DNA from 2 places in the Paraburkholderia sp. RCC_158 genome. Region 1 is predicted to be linked to the other one. Evidence: riboswitches for the same ligand, from Rfam matches in the RefSeq annotation. Region 1 holds a riboswitch; the other holds the start of a gene.

Region 1 (5,568 bases):
TCGAGCCCCTGCACTTTTGCATGCCCCACGTTCTCCGCCAGATAGATGCCCGGCGTGACCTGCTGATAGTCGATCAGATTCGAATAACGCGTCTGGAAAGCACTCAAACGCATCACGCCCAACGCATTCGACGCGTACTGCAGCGCCGCTTCGAGCGAATGGCTGCGCTCGGGCTGAATCGACGGATTGCCGCTTAGCGGATAGTACAGATCGTCGAAGCTCGGCGCGCGAAACGAATCCGAATAGCTTGCGCTCAGCTTCCAATGCGGCGTGATGTCGAACCCATAGCCGAGATAGTAACTGTTCGCTCCGCCGAAATCGGAGTACTGGTCGCGCCGCACGTTGGCCTGGATCTGATTGCGTCCGAAGCGCGCCGTGTAGCCCGCGAAGACGGAATCGACATGCCGCGTGGGCGCGGCGAACGTATCGGAGTCGAGGCTCTGATCGAGATGCTCGTAGCCCACGCGCAGTTTTTGCTGCGCGGCCAGCGCGAAATCGTTCTGCCACGTGTATTGCCGGTTGTCGGTATCGAAGCGTCCGTTGTAGAGGCCGTTGGTCTTCGATACGCTGCGGTCGTCGCCTTCGGACACGATGAAGTGCGTGGTCCACCAGTCGGTCAGCTTGCCGTTGGCGAACGCCGACACCTGCCGCACTTTCGTGTAGAGGTTGTTCAGATCGGTCGGTGCGCCGTACGCATTGTCGTAGCTGTTGTTGCCGTTCGACTGCAGATAGCGGACGCCCGCGTCCCATTGGTCGTTGAACTTGTGGCGCAGCGACGCCGAAATGCTCTCGTTCAGATAGCCGTTCGCGTTCGGATTCGCGTTGGGCGCCTCGCGCGGATTCAGCGCTGAAAAGCCGTCGTCTTTCGAGCGCGCGAGCGAAATGCTGAAGGTCGTGCGGCCGTCTTTATCCAATGCGCCGTTCGCGCCCACCTGCTGCGTCTGCGTGTGATAGCTGCCGTAGCCCACAGAGAAATTGAAACGCGGCGGATGCGCGCCGCCGTCTTTCGTAAACACCTGTACCACGCCGCCGATCGCGCCCGAGCCGTATAACGCGGACACGTTGCCGTTCACGACCTCGACGTGATCGATCTGATCGAGCGGAATCTGCGCGATTTGCGCGGTGCCGAGACTCACGGAATCGACGCGCACGCCGTCGATGAGAATCAGCGATTGCGTCGACGACGCGCCGCGCAAATAAAGGCTCGCCGTCGAACCGGGCCCGCCTGTACGCGAGATTTGCGCGCCGGGCGCGAGTTGCAGCAGGCCGGGCAGATCCGTTGCGGTGGTGTCGGCCAGGTCCTGCTGATCGAATAGCGACGTCTGCGGGATCGTATCGGCAAGCGCTTGCGGTCCGCGCTCGGCGGTCACCACGACGGGCGATAAAACAGTGGACGATGCAGTGGACGCAGCAGTGGACGAAGCGTCGGCGTTTGCAGGCGCGGCGGCCTGCGCATGCGCGAGATGGGGCAGCCCGGCAAAAGCGAGCAGCACCGCGCGGGCGATGGGGGACAGCATGAAGTGAGATTTCCCGTGGATGGCGTGCGCGGCCCGCTTCCCCGCAGGCCGTCGCGTAACGAGGCGCGTGCGCTTTTGATAATTCGCGCCGCGCGCCCCTCCCTCTGGCCGGTATCCGGGCTAACGACTTTCGATCCCGCCTTCCCACGCGTGACGCGCAGTGGCACACTCGCGAGTTGAACCGGAACACGCGATGGGGATCGAACTGCAAAAGCGCGAACTGCTGTTCGAAATACGATTCGTACCGCAGCACTGAACTGCGATGAGCAGCATTGAACTGCAGCGAATGCGACGAACTGCAATGCGCGCGAAATGCGGTCGCTTACCGTTGCGGGGGCAGCGCAGGTTGGCGCGTTCGGGTAGAACGGCGCGGCCTGCTTCCCGTTTAACTGCGCGCACAATGAAATGCGCGCGGGCACCAGAGTGCGGCCAGTGTATGAGCGCCCTCTGAGTCAGTCAAGAACGCGGGCCGCGAGAGCGATTCATTCGGACAGGGTCGAGCTATTGTCCGACGCGATCTCCGGCACGCGCGTAGTTTCTCTTCTTCAGTCGAAAAAAGGCTGCAAAAAGCGGGGTTGTTACGTCTCGAAACGAGACAAATGTCGGAACGTGCGACATTCCGCGCTAAAATGCGATGTCTTTAGAGGACGCAGCACATGCTCACCGAACTCGAAACACTTTCACAGAATATCGGCAAGCTGATCGCGATCAGCCAGCGCCACAATGAAGCGCGCCTCGCGCTCGAAGAGCAACTCGCGCAGTCGCGCGCCGAAGCCGAAGCTACGCGCACGGAACTTGCGCTGCTGCGCGAGGAACGCGACGCACTGCAAGCGGAGCGCGACGCGCTGTCGGCCAAGATCGACGACGCGCAGGTGCGCCTGAACGCGATCCTCGAAAAATTGCCGCGTGCGCGTGCGCACAACGAGCCGGACAACCAGCTCGATCTGCTCGAGCCCGCTCCGCACGAGGTCGAAACAGAGAGCGACGCCACTCGCCACGGAGAAAATGCATGACGACCAAGCAGATCGAAGTATCGATTCTCGGCGTGCCCTATCGCCTCGCCTGCTCGCCGGAAACGGAAGGCGCGCTGCTTGAAGCAGTCGCGCGAGTCGACGCCGAAATGTCGAAGATCCGCAATAACAGCAACGTGCGCGGCACGGATCGCATTGCAGTCATGGCTGCGCTGTCGCTGGCATCCGAACTGCTTAAGCTGCAAACAAGCGTGCGTCACGGAGAAGCATTTCCCGCTGAAGAAATCCGGCGTACAATGCATCAAATGAACGAGCAACTGGGTACTGTCATCGAGCAGTACAGCGTGCAGTAAGTTGCAAGTAGCATGTTGAGAGCAGTGCGGCCGGTGCTGATACCGGCTGCGGATTCAAACGGAAAGTAAGCAGGCAAGGTTCGTGAAGCATGCACGAACTGCGCGAGGCGAACAGGTCCCCAACGTTTGAGTCAATCGTTTCAGTGTCATCGGTTTTGCTTCATCGGTTTAGCTTCCCTGCCTGGTTCGCCAAGGTCATATATTCCTTGAACCAATGCCATGTGCACGGTTGCGGAAATTTGTAGCACGGGCGTGCGCGTCACTCTGTCTGATGTACCCGAAGTGCTGCTAACTGCGACCAATTCTGAACCCCCGGTTCAGGATGCCGGCCTAGCGGCTAAGGCGGGGACCTTATTTGGAACGGCATCGGACTTGCGTCCGGTGCCGTTTTTGTTTGGGCGCCGTGCTTCTTCAAACCCCTAACGTTCAATTCGATTCATGCGCTACTGGCTAATGAAGTCCGAACCGGACGAAGCAAGCATCGACCATCTCGCCAACGCCGCGCACCGCACGCTGCCGTGGACGGGCGTGCGCAACTATCAGGCTCGCAACTTCATGCGCGATGGCATGCAGATCGGCGACGGCGTGCTGTTCTATCACTCGAGCTGCCCCGAGCCGGGCATCGCGGGGCTTGCTGAAGTCGCGTCCACGGCCTATCCGGACCCCACGCAGTTCGATAGCAAGAGCCCGTATTACGACCCGAAGTCGTCGCAGGAAACGCCGCGCTGGCTGCTCGTCGACGTCGTGTTCAAGAAGAAGATTCCGTTGATTCCGCTCGCCGCCTTGCGCGAGCATGAAGAACTGAAGGGCATGCGCGTGCTCGCGAGAGGCAACCGTCTGTCGATCACGCCAGTGACCGAAGCGGAGTGGCGCTTCATCACGACGCGGCTCGTTTGACGTCGCGCGGCCCACGTTGCCGCAACGCTGCAGCAACGTTGAAGCAAGGTTAAATTAGGGAACCAAGCTCAGGTTACGAGCGCCTAACGGACTCGCAAACGGCTTCGGCAAGTGTCGTGCCGTTGCGTCGCGCTCGCCTCGTCGCGCGCAACCCTGTTCAAGCATGGAGTCCAATAATGACGAAACACACCGCACGTGCACTCGCTTTCGCGCTGGTCTGCGCGGCGCCCGCTGCACTCGCGCTCACGCCCGCCGTTGCGCGCGCGCAGAGCGTCGTGCCCTATCAACCGGCCGGCGTGCTGTCGCTGAATGCGCAAGCGAGCGCGGACGTACCGCAAGACGTGGTCGACATCACGCTCTTTTATGAGCAGGAAGCAAGCGATCCGTCGGCGCTCACGTCAACGCTGAATCAGCGTGCCGATTCCGCGTTGCAAAAAGCAAAGGGTGTGAGCGGCGTGACCGCGCGCACCGGTTCGTTCTCGATTTATCCGTCGACCGATCGTGACGGGCGCATCTCCGCATGGCGCGGCCGCACGGAGATCGTGCTCGAGTCGCACGACTTCACCGCGGCGTCGAAGCTCGCGGGGCAAATGGCCTCCATCATGCAGGTCGGCAACGTGCAGTTCTCGCTGTCGCCCGCGGCGCAGCGCGTGGCCGAACAGAAGCTCACCGGCGAGGCGATCAAGTCGTTCCGCGAGCAGGCGGCATCGTCCGCGCAGGCGTTCGGCTACAGCGGCTATTCGATCCGCGAGGTCAACGTCGGGCACAACGGCTCGATGCCGCGGCCGGTCATGATGATGAGCGCGCGCGCGATGGGCGCGGACGCGAAGATGGCTGCACCGGTGCCGATAGAAGGCGGCACGTCGACGGTGACGGTGAATGTGTCAGGCTCGGTGCAGATGAAGTAATACGCTGGCACTTCGCTGGATATTCGGCCAAACAAAAACGCCACGGGCATGCATTGCATCCCGTGGCGTTTTGCTGTCCATCGCGCGCCGAAAAAAACGCGCGCCGCGCGTTACGGCAACGCGTGAGCCGCTTCGCTGCGGCCGCGCCGATACGACCATACCAGCATCGCGATGCCCGCGAGAATCATCGGCAGCGAAAGCCATTGGCCCATCGAGAGACCCATTGCGAGAAGACCGAGGAAGTCGTCGGGCTCGCGTGCGAATTCCACCGTGAAGCGCGCGAGGCCATAGCCGATCAGGAACACGGCGGAAATCGCGCCCATCGGCTTCGGCTTGCGCGAGAAGAAGAACATGACGAAGAACAGCGCGATGCCTTCGAGCGCGATCTCGTACAGCTCCGACGGATGACGCGGCAGCATGTGATATTGCGCGAACACTTCGTTCAGATGCCATTGCGCGGCGAGTTGCGGATGCGCGGCGAGCCACGCGGCGTCGTCGGGCGCGGCGCCGGGAAAGAGCATCGCCCACGGCGCGGACGGGTCGGTCACGCGCCCCCACAACTCGCCGTTGATGAAGTTGCCGAGCCGCCCCGCGGCGAGCCCGGTCGGCACCATCGGCGCAACGAAGTCGGTGACCTGCAGCCACGAGCGTTTGCGCTGATACGCGAACAGCACCATCGCGAACGTCACGCCGAGAAAGCCGCCGTGAAACGACATGCCGCCTTCCCACACCTTGAAGATGTCGAGCGGATGCGCGAGGTAAAAGCTCGCCTTGTAGAACAGCACGTAGCCGAGCCGGCCGCCGAGAATCGTGCCGAGCACGCCGTAAAACAGCATGTCGTCGATGTCTTTCGGCGTCCAGCCTTGCGCGGCGACGTACGGCAAGCGCAGCCGCAGCCGGCCGACGACGATCGCCGCGATGA
Region 2 (5,568 bases), on a different contig from region 1:
CCAGGTGTAGCCGTCGCCCATCGTGACGAAATCGCAATTCGCAATCGCGCCGAGAAAGTCGCGCTCCGACGTATGCAGCGCGCCCTTGATGAACTGCACGACGCCAAGACGCATGCCGTGGCCGAGCACGCGCACGGCCATGCCGAACGCAGCGGTCGTCTTGCCTTTGCCGGTGCCGGTGTTGACGATCAGCAGACCCTTTTCGACGGTCGCGTTGGCCTGCTTCTTTTCGTGGCCTTCGCGCCGGCGTTCGGTCATGCGTTGATGCGATTCGGGATCGGTCTTCATGGAAGGTCCTGGTCAGTGAAGGTGGCGCTGCGCGGCAGCGCGTGTTCGGTCGATGCAATCGCCACAGTGACGCCCGCGTGAACGGTTTTGCGAGCGACGAGATAGGGCGTGTGAGCAGCAGCGTGGATCGACGCGCCAAGCAACGCACAAGGTTCGCAGACGCCGTCGACGCCGAGATGCTCGCGCGCCGCCGCCGACGGCTCGGCGACATGCAGCGCGGCAATCTGCTCGCGAGTGAAGAGTTGCAGCGGCAATTTGTGGCGCGCGCAGAACGCGAGCAAGCCGGGTTCTTGCGCTTTGGTTTCGATCGAGGCGACGGCCGCGATGTCTTCGAATGAATGCGAGCCGAGCGCTGCGCGCACAGCGTTTTCGATTTCTTCCGCCGACGTCTGCAAGCGGCAACCGATGCCCACGCTAAGCGTTTTCATCGGACATCCTTCGCCAGCGACGCCACGCCGCCGATCACCACGATCGCGGGCGAGCCGAGTCCCGCGCGCGCGACGGCATCGGCGAAATCACCGAGTGTGGCGAGCGCATGCCGCTGCTCGGGGCGCGTTGCGGATTCGATCGCGGCACACGGAGTCTGTGCCGACATGCCCGCTGCCAGCAACGCGCCGACGATGTCGTTCAGCCGCCGCATGCCCATATAGATCACGAGCGTCATGCGCGTGGCGGCGAGCGCGGCCCAATCCGGCTCGCTCGTGCCCGCGCCGTGGCCGGTCACGAACACCACGCCTTGCGCATGATCGCGGTGCGTGACCGGAATGCCGATGGCCGCCGGCGCCGCAATGCCGGCCGTGATGCCACTGACGATTTCGACGTCGACGCCCGCCGCATGCAGTGCCTGTTGCTCTTCGCCGCCTCTGCCGAACACGAAGGGATCGCCGCCCTTCAAACGCGCGACGCTGCGCCCTTCGTTCAGATGCGCGAGCATTTGCTCGACGATGCCGTGTTGCGGCGTCGACGGATGACCGCCGCGTTTGCCGACATACACGATGCGCGCATCGGCGCGCGCAAATTGCAGCACGTTGGGGTTCACCAGATCGTCGACGAGTATCACGTCGGCTTGCGCGAGCGCGCGGGTTGCCTTCAGCGTCATCAGTTCGACGTCGCCGGGGCCTGCGCCGATCAGCCATGCGCGTTTCATCGCGGCATGCGCCGCGTCGGCGCACATGCAATCATGCAGCGTCGACATACACGCAATGTGATGGAAATTGAAGTCATTCGAAACTGTGCATTCGCGCACGACAGCAAACGCGGATTGCAGACCGCTTCCCTAAGTCGTGCTTGAGCGCCTTCACATCCGTCCCTCGCGGATTCCGGCGGCCGGCGGCGTGACGTTAACAACGCACGGCCGCCTCCGCGTCTGGCCGGTATCCGGGCTGGCGGCCTCACGCGCTTTGCGTTCCCGCCCACATTCGTTCGAATGTGCTGGACAGTGGCACTGAAAACGCATGTGCGGCGCAAAAAATAATCGCGCCGCCGGTCGCTTACCGTTGCGGGGACAGCACAGGTTGAGCGCAAGCGCGCTGCCTGTTTCCCGTTTAACTGCACACGCGAGCGCATGTGCGGGCACCAGACGCGCGCATACGATAGCACACGGCAAGCCCGTCCGATAAGCGCGCCGGGCTTGCGTTTTCTTGACGGCGCAAGGCGCGCGGCCTACACTCGCACGCACTTCTGGTGCTCGTGTGCGCGCTCGTGCGCATGCAGTTAAACGGGAAACAGGGCGCCCGCCTCGCATGGATCGGGTCAACCTGTGCTGCCCCCGCAACGGTAAGCGAAAAGCGACGTCATGGCGGTTTGCATGGCGCCGCGGAGCCGGCTTCGATGTCCACGCGCAAGGCCGCGTCGGCATATCACCACTGGGCGAGAAATCACTCGTCCGGGAAGGGGAAGCGGCGCTTTCGCCAGCCCGGATACCGGCCGGAACACGAAGGGCGAACGCCGCGGGGAAGCGGCGCTGCGCTCATGACCTCATACCCGTATTCTGCGTTTCCCTGGTGTAGCGGCAAGGCCGTCGTGCGTTCCCGCGTTTTGCGATGCGACGTCATGCGCAAAGCGCGTGATTCGGCCGGCCAGCAGATGCAACTCTCACGGATGGACTCACCATGCAAGTTCAGATGCGCAAGATTCCCGTCACCATCGTCACGGGCTTTCTCGGCAGCGGCAAGACGACGTTGCTGCGGCACATTCTTCGGAACGCGGGCGGCAAGCGCATTGCGGTGATCGTCAACGAGTTCGGCGAGCTCGGCATAGACGGCGAAATCCTCAAAGGTTGCGGCATTGGTTGCGATGAAAACGGCGTCGAGACCGAAGGCCAATTGTATGAACTGGCCAACGGTTGCCTGTGCTGCACCGTCCAGGAAGAGTTCTTTCCGGTGATGGAAAAACTCGTCGAGCGCCGTGAGCAGATCGACCATGTGCTGATCGAAACCTCGGGGCTCGCGTTGCCCAAGCCGCTCGTGCAGGCGTTCAACTGGCCGCAGATCAAGAACAGTTTCACGGTGGATGCGGTGATTACTGTGGTCGATGGACCCGCTGCGGCAAGCGGTCAGTTCGCCGAAAACCCGCTTGCCGTCGACGCGCAACGCAAGGCCGATCCGAATCTCGACCACGAGTCGCCGCTGCACGAATTGTTCGAGGATCAGTTGTCGGCTGCGGATCTGGTGATTCTGAACAAGACCGATCTGCTCGACGAAGCAGGCCAGAACGCGGTCGAAGCCGTGATTCGCGCCGAAATTCCGCCGCAGGTGAAGATCGTGCGCGCCCATAAAGGCGCGCTCGATCTGCATGCGTTGTTCGGGCTTGAAGCGGCGTCGGAGGAAACCATTCACTTGCGCCACGATCACCACGGTTCGGCCGACGACGCCGATCATCATCACGATGAGTTCGATTCGGTGGTCGTGAATGCAAAGGCACAGTCGCGTGAAGCGGTGATCGCCGCGCTGCAAGGACTCGTGGAAAACAACACGATTTATCGCGTGAAGGGTTTCGCGGCGTTGCCGGGCGCGCCGATGCGGCTCGTCGTTCAAGGCGTGGGCCGGCGCTTTGATAGTTATTTCGATCGACGCTGGCAGCAAGGTGAACTGGAAGAACTACGCGAAGGCGCCGAAAGCCGCTTCGTGCTGATCGGTGAAGACCTCCACCAGGCTGCGCTACAACGCGCATTCGACGCCGCGCTCGGCGTCGCAGCCGCTGTCGCCGCGCAACAGACGTAAGCGGGTATAGACACATGCATCTGCTGCGCACCACGCCGGGCGGTTTCGTCGACGATACGCAAGGCGTGATCCGCATTGATCAGCGGCCCGCGGACATCGTCATTCTGAGTTCCGCGGATACGACGCTGTCGTTGCTCGCGAGCGTGTTTCCCCGTCTCGGCGACGGCTTTCCGAGCGTGCGCCTCGCGAATGTCACGTATCTGCGGCAGCCGGCCTCCGTGGACTTTTACGTCGAAGACGTGTTGCAACATGCGCGCGTCGTCGTGGTCGATCATCTTGGCGGCGAGGCGTATTGGCCGTACGGCATCGAGCAGGTGGTCGCGCTTGCGGAGCGCAAACAGCAGACGCTCGCGATGTTTTCCGGCGATCTGCAGGAAGATCCGAACCTGCTCGCGCGCAGCACCGCCGATGCCGATCTCTGCCATCAACTGTGGCGCTATCTGCGCGAAGGCGGGCCGCAGAACGCCGAGGCGTTCCTGCGCTGCATCGCGCATCGCGCGCTTGGGTGGGGCCGCGAACCGGCGCCGCCGCGCGCGTTGCCAGCCGCGTCGCTCTACCATCCCGCATGCGATACGCCGACTATCGCCGACTGGCAGGCGCGCTGGCAGCATGCCGCGCCTGTTGCCGCGATTCTGTTCTACAAGGCGCATCTTCAGGCGGCCAATACCGCGGTGTTCGACGCGCTGATCGACGCGCTCGAATCAGAAGGCATGAACCCGCTGCCGATTGCGATCACGTCGCTGAAAGATGCGATGAGCCGCGAAGTCGTGCAGTCGTTGTGCGCGCAATATCATGCCGCGCTGGTGCTCAACACCACTGCGTTCGCCGCGTCTGCGATCGACGATCCGGAGCCGCTCGCGCTCGCAGGCGATGCGCCGGTGCTGCAAGTGATCCTGAGCGGCGGCAATCGCGACGACTGGGTGAAGGACAACCAGGGTCTCAATTCGCGCGACATCGCGATGCATATCGCGCTGCCGGAAGTGGACGGCCGCATCATCACGCGCGCGATCAGTTTCAAGGGACTCGCCTATCGTTGTCCGCATACGGAAGTCGACGTGGTCCGCTATCAGCCGGATCTCGAGCGCGTGCGTTTTCTCGCTGAACTGAGCCGCCGCTGGTGCCGGCTGCGTTCGCTCGACAACGCCGAGAAGAAGCTCGCGCTGATTCTCGCGAACTATCCGATGAGCGAGGGACGCATCGGCAATGGCGTCGGGCTCGACACGCCGGCGTCGGTGGTCGGCATTCTGTCGATGCTGCGCGACGAAGGTTATCGCGTGGCCGACGTGCCAGAAAACGGCGACGCGCTGCTGAAGAAGCTGACCGAAGGCGTGACGAACGATCCCGTCGTGCGCGATCTGCGGCCCGCTTTGCAAAGCTTCGCGCTTGGCGACTACCTCGCGTATTTCAACGCGCTGCCTGCTCAGACGCGCGATGCGCTGAATGCGCGCTGGGGCTCGCCGGACCAGGACCCGACCGTGCGGCGCGGCCGTTTCATGATTTCGGGCTGGCGCTGCGGCCATGTGTTCGTCGGCATTCAGCCGTCGCGTTCACGTGATCAGGGCGATTACGCGAGCTATCACGACGCCGAACTGGTGCCCCCGCATGCGTACCTGGCGTTCTATTTCTGGCTGCGTCATCAGTTCGGCATCGACGCAATCGTGCATGTCGGCAAGCATGGCAACCTGGAATGGCTGCCGGGCAAGAGCGTCGCGTTGAGCGATACCTGTTGGCCCGATCTGATTCTCGGGCCGATGCCGCATCTGTATCCGTTCATCGTCAACGATCCGGGCGAGGGCAGCCAGGCGAAACGCCGTGCGCAGGCGGTGATCGTCGATCACCTGATGCCGCCGCTCACGCGCGCGGAAAGCTATGGGCCGCTGCAGGATCTCGAGCGCCAGGTCGATGAATACTATGAAGCATTGATGGTCGATCCGCGCCGCTCGAAGCTGTTGCGGCGCACGATTCTCGCGACCATCGTAGAACACAGGCTGCATGAAGAACTGAGCCTGTCGGCGCCGAAGGGCGAGGACGATGAAGATGTGCTGCTGACCCGCGTCGA

The links. A riboswitch is a leader RNA that binds a small molecule or an ion and turns the genes downstream of it on or off. The one in region 1 is predicted to bind cobalamin.
Region 2: linked by a shared signal. The riboswitch ahead of cobW (cobalamin biosynthesis protein CobW) and the one ahead of AB6809_RS22960 (TonB-dependent receptor domain-containing protein) in region 1 are both predicted to bind cobalamin.

Annotation. Positions count from the first base shown of each region.
Region 1 covers NZ_JBFUPM010000012.1:191,221-196,788, reverse strand. Annotated here, with positions in the region: gene AB6809_RS22960 (TonB-dependent receptor domain-containing protein) at 1-1,517, opposite strand, end outside; cobalamin riboswitch at 1,606-1,955, opposite strand; gene AB6809_RS22955 (hypothetical protein) at 2,174-2,530, shown strand; gene AB6809_RS22950 (cell division protein ZapA) at 2,527-2,841, shown strand; RNA gene ssrS (6S RNA) at 3,013-3,194, shown strand; gene AB6809_RS22940 (EVE domain-containing protein) at 3,280-3,738, shown strand; gene AB6809_RS22935 (SIMPL domain-containing protein) at 3,915-4,646, shown strand; gene lgt (prolipoprotein diacylglyceryl transferase) at 4,757-5,568, opposite strand, start outside.
Region 2 covers NZ_JBFUPM010000016.1:4,064-9,631, reverse strand. Annotated here, with positions in the region: gene cobO (cob(I)yrinic acid a,c-diamide adenosyltransferase) at 1-288, opposite strand, end outside; gene AB6809_RS25635 (cobalamin biosynthesis protein) at 285-716, opposite strand; gene cobA (uroporphyrinogen-III C-methyltransferase) at 713-1,435, opposite strand; cobalamin riboswitch at 1,639-1,883, opposite strand; cobalamin riboswitch at 1,953-2,234, shown strand; gene cobW (cobalamin biosynthesis protein CobW) at 2,400-3,509, shown strand; gene cobN (cobaltochelatase subunit CobN) at 3,524-5,568, shown strand, end outside.